Regions from separate parts of the Pseudomonas sp. MYb118 genome, predicted to be linked through region 2. Evidence: predicted binding sites of a transcription regulator. Region 2 holds the regulator's gene; each other region holds the start of a gene.
The links. The regulator sigma-54, encoded in region 2, starts transcription at its own class of promoters, with help from an activator protein. The targets are predictions, from matches to a motif close to ANTGGCATNNANNTTGCTNT.
Positions count from the first base shown of each region.

Region 1 (2,199 bases), on a different contig from region 2:
AGCATACAAATCCTCGGCATCACTCCCGTCTGATTCACCTCAAAGCGCACCCGCAACACAACCAGGCCTTGGCAGCGCCGCTTGCAAGGGGCTAATCTGCAAGCGAGATCAGCGAATGGATCGCTAAGGTCTGGTCTTGTCAGCTACATGCTTGTTTCCCATCGCAGTGCCCGCAGTGTCTGTGCGGGCGTCGGGAGTACGGAAAGTCTATCCATCGGTTTCAGGAGGACGTTTCATGAGCACAGAAGCCTATCAAGAAGACATCAGCAGCTCGGTGCTGCGCCGCATGAAAGAAGGCGGTTTCGATTTTTCACGTTTCCATCCCATCGAGTTCTACGCCATTTTCCCGGACGAGGAGCGGGCACGCAGGGCGGCAGGACATTATTCGGGTGAATCCTTGAACGCACAGGTCAGTGCCCGTGATGACGGCGCCTGGTCCCTGGAGCTGAGCAAGGTGATGTACGCGACCTACGACGGTATCGGCGACTTCGAGCAGGATTTCGAGGCGGTGGTCGAACCATTGGGCGGCATTATCGAAGGATGGGGCGTCAAGCAGGAGGTCCGCGGGCGACTCGCCTGACACCATGAACGGCATCACAGCATGACGGCTGACCTTCGGGTCGGCCGTTTTCGTTTGCGCGTACCGGAAAGCCCTCTCGGCAAAATTCAGAAACAAGAATGCGGAATAAAAAAAAGCCGCCTGAGCAGGCGGCTAAAAGGGAAGTTCGGTGAGCATTTCCAGCGAATGGGTGGATTATCCCTGCGAGCTGCCAGGCAGTGAAATCAACTCTGGCTATGCTGCTGATAGACGACAGCATTGCTTTGCAATGAAGCGGGGGTGATCAGGTTGGCGCATTTATCGCACAGGAATGGTGCGGTGCCTGCAGCTCCAATATCCAACCGATTGATATGAAAGCGTTTATGCCGATGGCACGGGCCTTGCGAAGGCCTGTTGGTCCGGGTGACAAGGAGTACGGCATGATCCGCACCTATTACGATGAGATGTACGATGCCGGCGGCCAGGTCCGCCCGCATTACCGGGAATTTGCCCGTTGGCTGGCTGAAACACCTGACGAGCTGCTGGCTCAACGGCGACGTGAGGCCGATCTGCTGTTCCATCGCGCCGGAATTACTTTCACGCTCTACGGGGACGAGCAGGGCACCGAGCGCCTGATTCCCTTCGACACCATCCCGCGCAGCATCCCGGCCAGCGAATGGCGGATCGTCGAGCGCGGCTGCATCCAGCGGGTCAAGGCGCTGAACATGTTCCTCGCCGACCTTTACCATGAGCAGCGCATCATCAAGGCCGGCGTCATTCCGGCCGAGCAGGTGCTGGCCAACGAGCAATATCAGTTGGCGATGCAGGGGCTGGATCTGCACCGGGATATCTACTCGCACATCTCCGGGGTCGACCTGGTGCGCGATGGCGACGGCACCTACTACGTGCTCGAAGACAACCTGCGCACGCCCAGCGGTGTCAGCTACATGCTCGAAGACCGCAAGATGATGATGCGCCTGTTCCCCGAGTTGTTTTCGACCCAGCGCATCGCGCCCATCGACCACTATCCGAACCTGCTGCTCGACACCCTGAAAAGCTCAAGCCCCCTCGACAATCCGAGCGTGGTGGTGCTGACGCCGGGGCGCTTCAACAGTGCTTTTTTCGAGCACGCGTTCCTCGCCCGGGAAATGGGCGTCGAACTGGTGGAGGGCGCGGACCTGTTCGTGCGCGATGACAAAGTGTTCATGCGCACCACGGGCGGGCCCAAACCTGTCGATGTGATCTACCGCCGGCTCGACGACACCTTCCTCGATCCGCTGGCATTCAATCCGGACTCGATGCTGGGGGTGCCAGGCCTCTTGTCGTCCTACCGCTCGGGCAACGTGGTGCTGGCCAATGCCATCGGCACCGGCGTGGCCGACGACAAGTCGGTGTACCCCTTCGTCACCGACATGATCCGCTTCTACCTGGACGAAGAGCCGATCCTGAAGAACGTACCGACCTACCAGTGCCGCAATCCTTCGGAGTTGTCCCACGTGCTCGCCAACCTGGCGGATCTGGTGGTCAAGGAAACCCAGGGCTCCGGCGGTTACGGCATGCTGGTGGGGCCGGCGGCGTCGGCGGCGGAAATCGAGTCGTTCCGCGCGCGCATCAAGGCCAAGCCCCATGCGTATATCGCGCAGCCGACGTTATCGCTGTCG
Region 1 covers NZ_JBFRXN010000001.1:208,413-210,611, forward strand. The annotation lists gene ABVN20_RS01000 (hypothetical protein) at 1-33, shown strand, start outside; gene ABVN20_RS01005 (ribonuclease E inhibitor RraB) at 236-580, shown strand; gene ABVN20_RS01010 (circularly permuted type 2 ATP-grasp protein) at 979-2,199, shown strand, end outside.
Region 1: the regulator sigma-54 is predicted to act here: its motif matches at 927-946, upstream of ABVN20_RS01010 (circularly permuted type 2 ATP-grasp protein).

Region 2 (2,199 bases):
ATATCGTCAACGATGGCCAACTGATCGCCGAGGGCGACTCTGCCACCATCCTGGCCAACGATCTGGTCAAGGAAGTGTATCTGGGCCACGAGTTCCGCCTGTAAGCGTCGAGGTATCCGACAGGTCGGTCGAGCGCTGGTAACGATGAAAAATCAAGACTTTTTTATTGTTACAGCGCTCTAGGCAAACGCTGCTGTTTCGGGCATATAATTTGCTTATGTTTGGCGCTCCGGCGCCCTGTAGTGGATGGCGCATGTGCGCCGGAAAAAGGTGTTAAGCCCCTGCCATGAAACCATCGCTAGTCTTGAGAATGGGCCAGCAGCTGACGATGACACCGCAGCTGCAACAGGCCATCCGCCTGCTCCAATTGTCGACCCTGGACCTGCAACAGGAAATCCAGGAGGCCCTGGAGTCCAATCCGATGCTCGAACGCCAGGAGGAAGGCGACGACTTCGACAACTCCGACCCGATGGCCGACAACGTCGAACAAAAGCCGAACAGCGAGATTCAGGAACCCTCCTACCAGGAAAGCACACCGACGGTCGACAACCTCGAGGAAGGCGACTGGAACGAGCGCATTCCCAACGAACTGCCCGTCGACACCGCCTGGGAAGACGTTTACCAGACCAGCGCCAGCAGCCTGCCGAGCAACGATGACGACGAGTGGGACTTCACCACCCGCACATCGGCCGGCGAAAGCCTGCAAAGCCACCTGCTGTGGCAACTCAACCTGGCGCCGATGTCCGACACCGATCGCCTGATCGCCGTGACCCTGATCGACTGCATCAACAATCAGGGCTACCTGGACGAAACCCTCGAAGAAATCCTCGAAGCCTTCGATCCGGAACTGGATATCGAACTGGACGAAATCGAAGCCGTCCTGCACCGCATCCAGCAATTCGAACCGGCTGGCATCGCCGCCCGCAACCTTGGCGAATGCCTGCTGCTGCAATTGCGCCAGCTGCCCGCCAAGACGCCCTGGCTGGCCGAGGCCAAGCGCCTGGTCACCGACTACATCGACCTGCTCGGCAGCCGCGACTACAGCCAACTGATGCGCCGCATGAAGCTCAAGGAAGATGAACTGCGCCAGGTCATCGAGCTGGTCCAGAGCCTCAACCCGCGTCCGGGCTCGCAGATCGAGTCCACCGAAGCCGAGTACGTCGTGCCCGACGTGATCGTGCGCAAGGACAACGAGCGCTGGCTGGTGGAGCTCAACCAGGAGTCCGTGCCACGGCTGCGGGTCAACGCCCAGTACGCCGGTTTTGTCCGCCGCGCCGATACCAGCGCCGACAACACCTTCATGCGCAATCAGTTGCAGGAAGCCCGCTGGTTCATCAAGAGCCTGCAGAGCCGCAACGAAACCCTGATGAAAGTTGCCACCCAGATCGTCGAGCATCAGCGCGGTTTTCTGGAGTACGGCGACGAAGCGATGAAACCGCTGGTCCTGCACGACATCGCCGAGGCGGTGGGCATGCACGAATCGACGATTTCCCGGGTGACCACCCAGAAGTTCATGCACACCCCACGGGGCATTTATGAACTGAAATACTTTTTCTCCAGCCACGTCAGCACCTCCGAAGGCGGCGAATGCTCGTCCACGGCGATCCGCGCGATCATCAAAAAACTGGTTGCCGCGGAAAATCAGAAAAAGCCGTTGAGTGACAGCAAGATCGCTGGTTTACTGGAGGCACAAGGCATTCAGGTGGCTCGCCGCACCGTCGCCAAGTACCGCGAATCCCTCGGGATCGCGCCTTCGAGCGAACGCAAGCGGTTGATGTAGAGCCACGCCACAGCGTTCCAGTGGCAGGTAATCAGTGCCTGCCGCTTTATGCACTGGCAACGAAGGAGAAGCTGTATGCAAGTCAACATCAGTGGACACCAACTGGAAGTGACCGAACCTCTTCGCACCTACATCGGCGAAAAACTCGATCGGCTGGAGCGACACTTCGACAAGATCACCAATGTCCAGGTCACGATGACCGTCGAAAAGCTCAAACAGAAAATCGAAGCCACCCTGCATATTCCTGGCGGTGAAGTGGTCGCCAACGCGGAACATACCGACATGTACGCGGCCATCGACGCACTGACCGACAAGCTGGATAAACAACTCAAAAAGCATAAGGAAAAGACCCAGAGCCTCCTCCAGGGCGCAACCGGTCGTTAACACTCCCTACCCATGATCCGACTTGAAAGCATCCT
Region 2 covers NZ_JBFRXN010000002.1:2,675,000-2,677,198, reverse strand. The annotation lists gene lptB (LPS export ABC transporter ATP-binding protein) at 1-104, shown strand, start outside; gene ABVN20_RS17995 (RNA polymerase factor sigma-54) at 287-1,780, shown strand; gene raiA (ribosome-associated translation inhibitor RaiA) at 1,856-2,164, shown strand; gene ptsN (PTS IIA-like nitrogen regulatory protein PtsN) at 2,177-2,199, shown strand, end outside.

Region 3 (2,199 bases), 1.8 Mb from region 2:
CCCGGAATGCCTTTCTCGGTAACCAGGTCAGCTTTGACTTTGGTGGTGATCCAGGTATCGGAAGTGGCTTCCTTGGCTTGAGTCATTTCACCGGCAGCCAACACCATTGGAGCCTGGGTTGCCTGGGCAGCGAACGCAGCGTTGGCCATGGTCAGAGTCAGCGCGGTAGCAGTGGCAGCAGCGATAGCGAACTTCTTCATACGAGTAACTCCTGTTTTTCTGGAAAAGTCTGCTGGTTGTTTTGTCAGCAGGGTTACTCAGTACATTGCGAACGGTGTGCCAGTTTTGAAACAGAGATAAAATCCATAAAAATCAAATAGTTATGTTTTTTCGCAAATTCCGGAATCATGCAAATTGCATGACTTGGGAAATTTCTACATGCAAGTTGCAGATTTTTTGATGGGCGTAAGGCCATGAATTGTCGAGGTTTTCCGGACTACCCGTTGAGCCCAACAAAAAAGGCCTCGTCATCAGACGAGGCCTTCTCACGGAAACAATCACAAAATCATGGGACAGCGACGCAACCGCCTGGCAGATACTCGGCACCCACGGTAGAGGTACAAGCCCAACCGGTGGTCGCGTTACGGGCCAGAGTAACCTTCTTGTTCAGCACCGGTGCCGGGGCATTAAGGATCGTGCATTCAAGCGAACCTGTACCCGCGGAAGCTGAACCTGTAACGGCTGTTGTGCAGTTTGTTGTGGTCAGGGTGCCACCAACCAGAGCAAGCGTCGGGTCAGTCCCCTTATTGATCTGATCTTCAAAATTGATCTTCAAAGCAGAAATCTCCGCCAACCCCGCCGTCACCTTCGCCCGCGCCTGATACTTGGAGTAAGCCGGAATCGCGAACGTCGCCAGAATCCCGATGATCGCCACCACGATCAACAGTTCGATAAGGGTGAAACCTTTCTGAGTATTCATAGACAAGCTCCATGCATGAGTCGAAATCTCATGATCGGAACAAGCTCAGCACAGCCCATGCCAACCCTTTCATGGCCTTTTTTACAGGGCACGGCGCGCCTGACCTACAGCCTGGCGGCCCGAGGATCCGCACTATCTGACACTTTTTGTCACTTCAACGCCGCGGGTTTGGCTCGATCGGTTGTCTAGGCTATAAGTCATGAACTGTCTGCGTCCGGTATTCCCATGAATGACATCGCTCTAAGCGGCCTGGCCAAACAACTGGTCCTCGCCGAACTGCTCACCGACAAAAGCGCGCAACAGGCTTCTCAGCAAGCCCAACGCCAGAAGATCTCGCTGGTCAGCTATCTGGTGCAGAACAAGATGATCAGGAGCCGCCAGGTCGCCGAAATCGCCTCGGAGCATTTCGGCACGCCGCTGGTGGACCTGCACAAGCTGGACAAGGAAGCGCAACCCAAAGACCTGGTCAGCGAAAAACTGGTTCGCCAGCACCATGCCCTGCCGCTGTGGCGACGCGGCAACAAACTGTTCGTCGGGGTCTCTGACCCGAGTAATCACCAGGCCATCAACGATATCCAGTTCAGCACCGGGCTCACCACCGAAGCGATCCTGGTGGAGGACGACAAACTCAGCGACGCCATCGAGAAGTTCTTCGACAATCACTCTACCGGCCTGGAGGAAATGGCCGATGTCGACCTCGATGGCGTGGACATCGAGTCGATCGACGACCGCCAGGACGGCATCGCCGGGCAGGATGCCGACGACGCGCCAGTGGTGCGCTTCGTTCACAAGATGCTGCTCGACGCCATCAGGGGCGGATCGTCCGACCTGCATTTCGAGCCCTACGAAAAAACCTACCGCGTACGGGTGCGCACCGACGGCATGCTGCGCGAGGTGGCCAAGCCGCCGATCCAGTTGGCCAACCGCATCGCCGCGCGCCTGAAGGTCATGGCCAGCCTCGACATTTCCGAACGACGCAAACCCCAGGACGGGCGGATCAAGATGCGCTTGTCCAAGAGCAAATCCATCGACTTCCGGGTCAACACCCTGCCGACCCTCTGGGGCGAGAAAGTGGTGATCCGGATCCTCGACCCGTCCAGCGCGCAGATGGGCATCGACGCCCTCGGCTATGAGCCGGACCAGAAAGCGTTGTACCTGGAGGCGCTGAAGCAGCCACAGGGCATGATTCTGGTGACCGGCCCCACCGGTTCGGGCAAGACCGTGTCGCTGTACACCGGGCTGAATATCCTCAATACCGTGGACATCAACATCTCCACCGC
Region 3 covers NZ_JBFRXN010000002.1:829,968-832,166, forward strand. The annotation lists gene ABVN20_RS09570 (BON domain-containing protein) at 1-200, opposite strand, end outside; gene ABVN20_RS09575 (pilin) at 506-919, opposite strand; gene pilB (type IV-A pilus assembly ATPase PilB) at 1,145-2,199, shown strand, end outside.
Region 3: the regulator sigma-54 is predicted to act here: its motif matches at 965-984, upstream of ABVN20_RS09575 (pilin).

Region 4 (2,199 bases), 700 kb from region 2:
TCCAGCGGCTGCTCGGTGGTTTGCAGGCTGCCGGCGTTGAAGTTTTTCTGGGTGCCGACGATCCGCACACCGGTACCCAGTTGCAGACCGGACGGCAGTTCGCTGTCCTGGGTCGACTGGGCGCCTGGCTGACGCTTGATCTGGTACAGCAGGTCCTGGAACTCGGCACGGTCACGTTTGAAACCCGTGGTCGATACGTTCGCCAGGTTGTTGGAAATGGTGGTCAGGTTGGTGTCCTGGGCGGACAGACCTGTTTTGGCAACCCATAGAGCCGGAAGCATTCGATTCTCCTCGTGCGCCTGTTTTACGGCGCGACGTTCTGATAATTAGCTGATCTGCAAGACCCGAGCCATGGCCTGGTCGTCTTCTTTGGCGGTGTTCATCATCTTGACGTGCAGCTCGAACTGCTTGGCCAGCGCCAGCACCGAAGTCATTTCTTCCACGGCGTTGACGTTGCTCGACTCAAGGAACCCGGACACCAGTTTGACGCTGGCATCGGCTTGCGCCGGCTGCCCGTCCTTGGTGTGAATGGAGCCATCCAGGCCCTTGGTCATGTTCCTGAAGTCCGGGTTGACCAGCTTGATGCGGTCGACCTCGGCCATCACACGCGGACCTTCACCCATCGCACGAATGCTGACGGTGCCGTCCTCGCCGATTTCAACCTGCTGCTCGGGCGGCACGGAAATCGGCCCGCCGTTGCCCAGCACCGGCATGCCGTTGCCGGCGCGCAATACGCCCAGGGCATCAATGTTCAGGCTGCCGGTGCGCACATAGCTTTCACCGCCATCCGGGGTCTGCACGGCCAGCCAGCCGTTGCCCTGCACCGCGACGTCGAGGTCGCGACCGGTCTGCACCAGCGAACCGGGGGAGAAGTCGGTGGCCGGGCGCTCGGACATGGCAAACGCACGCGCCGGAAAGCTGTCACCGAACACCGGCATCGAACGCGCCTGCTCCAGGTCTCGCTGGAAACCGTTGGTGGAAATGTTCGCCAGGTTGTTCGCATGAGCCTTCTGCGCCAGTGCATTCTGGCTGGCGCCGGTCATTGCCACATAAAGGTACTTGTCCACACTCTTTCCTCTGCATGCCGGACGTTTGCCGCCCACTGCTGTACTGCACAGCCATAAGCAATTTGCAGACCAACTTTGTTCAAGCGGCGCCAGGGCCGCTAAACAAAGGGGTTGAGGGGATCGAGGGGCGGCCGAAAAATGTATCGAAGACGAAAAACCGGCGGTGTTATGCCGGTAAGAGGCAAGGACCGTCAGGCCCTTGCCAGCGCATCGCGCAGAACACTCACCACCTGGTTCTGTTGCTCCTTGGTCAAGCCAAGCCACAGAGGCAGGCGCAACAGGCGCTCGGAGTATCCATCGGTCACTTCCATGGAGCCCTGCACGCGACCATAACGCTTGCCAGCGGGCGAAGAATGCAGCGGCACGTAATGGAACACGGCGTAGATGGCGTACTTCTTCAGCTCATCGAGCACCCGTTGACGGTCTATGCCTGGGGCAAGCAGCACGTAGTACATGTGCGCGTTGTGCTGGCAGCTTTCCGGCACGATTGGGCGACGCAGCAAGCCGTCTCGCTCGAATTCCGCCAGGATCGTATGGTAGTAGTCCCAGATTGCCAGCCGGCTATTGGTGATGGCCTGAGCCTCTTCCAATTGCGCCCAGAGGAAAGCCGCGATCAGCTCGCCAGGCAGGAACGAGGAACCGACCTCCTGCCAGGTGTATTTGTCCACCTCGCCCCGGAAGAACCGGCTGCGATCGGTGCCCTTTTCCCGGATGATCTCGGCCCGCAATGCCATCTCGGGGTCATTGACCAGCAATGCCCCACCCTCTCCCGAAATGACGTTCTTGGTCTCGTGAAAACTGAAGGCGCCAAGGTCGCCGATACTGCCCAGGGCGCGCCCCTTGTAGGTCGACATCACGCCTTGCGCGGCATCCTCGACCACCGCCAGCCCATACTTGCGCGCAATCGCCAGGATTGCGTCCATCTCGCAGGCCACACCCGCGTAATGCACCGGCACGATCACCTTGGTCCGCGGCGTGATGGCCGCCTCGATCAGACGCTCGTCCAGGTTCAGGGTATCGGGACGGATATCGACGAAAACCGGCACGGCGCCACGCAACACAAAGGCATTGGCCGTGGAGACGAATGTAAAGGAAGGCAGGATGACTTCGTCACCCGGCTGGATGTCCAGCA
Region 4 covers NZ_JBFRXN010000002.1:3,375,481-3,377,679, reverse strand. The annotation lists gene flgG (flagellar basal-body rod protein FlgG) at 1-281, opposite strand, end outside; gene ABVN20_RS21280 (flagellar basal body rod protein FlgF) at 327-1,067, opposite strand; gene rffA (dTDP-4-amino-4,6-dideoxygalactose transaminase) at 1,259-2,199, opposite strand, start outside.
Region 4: the regulator sigma-54 is predicted to act here: its motif matches at 1,122-1,141, upstream of ABVN20_RS21280 (flagellar basal body rod protein FlgF).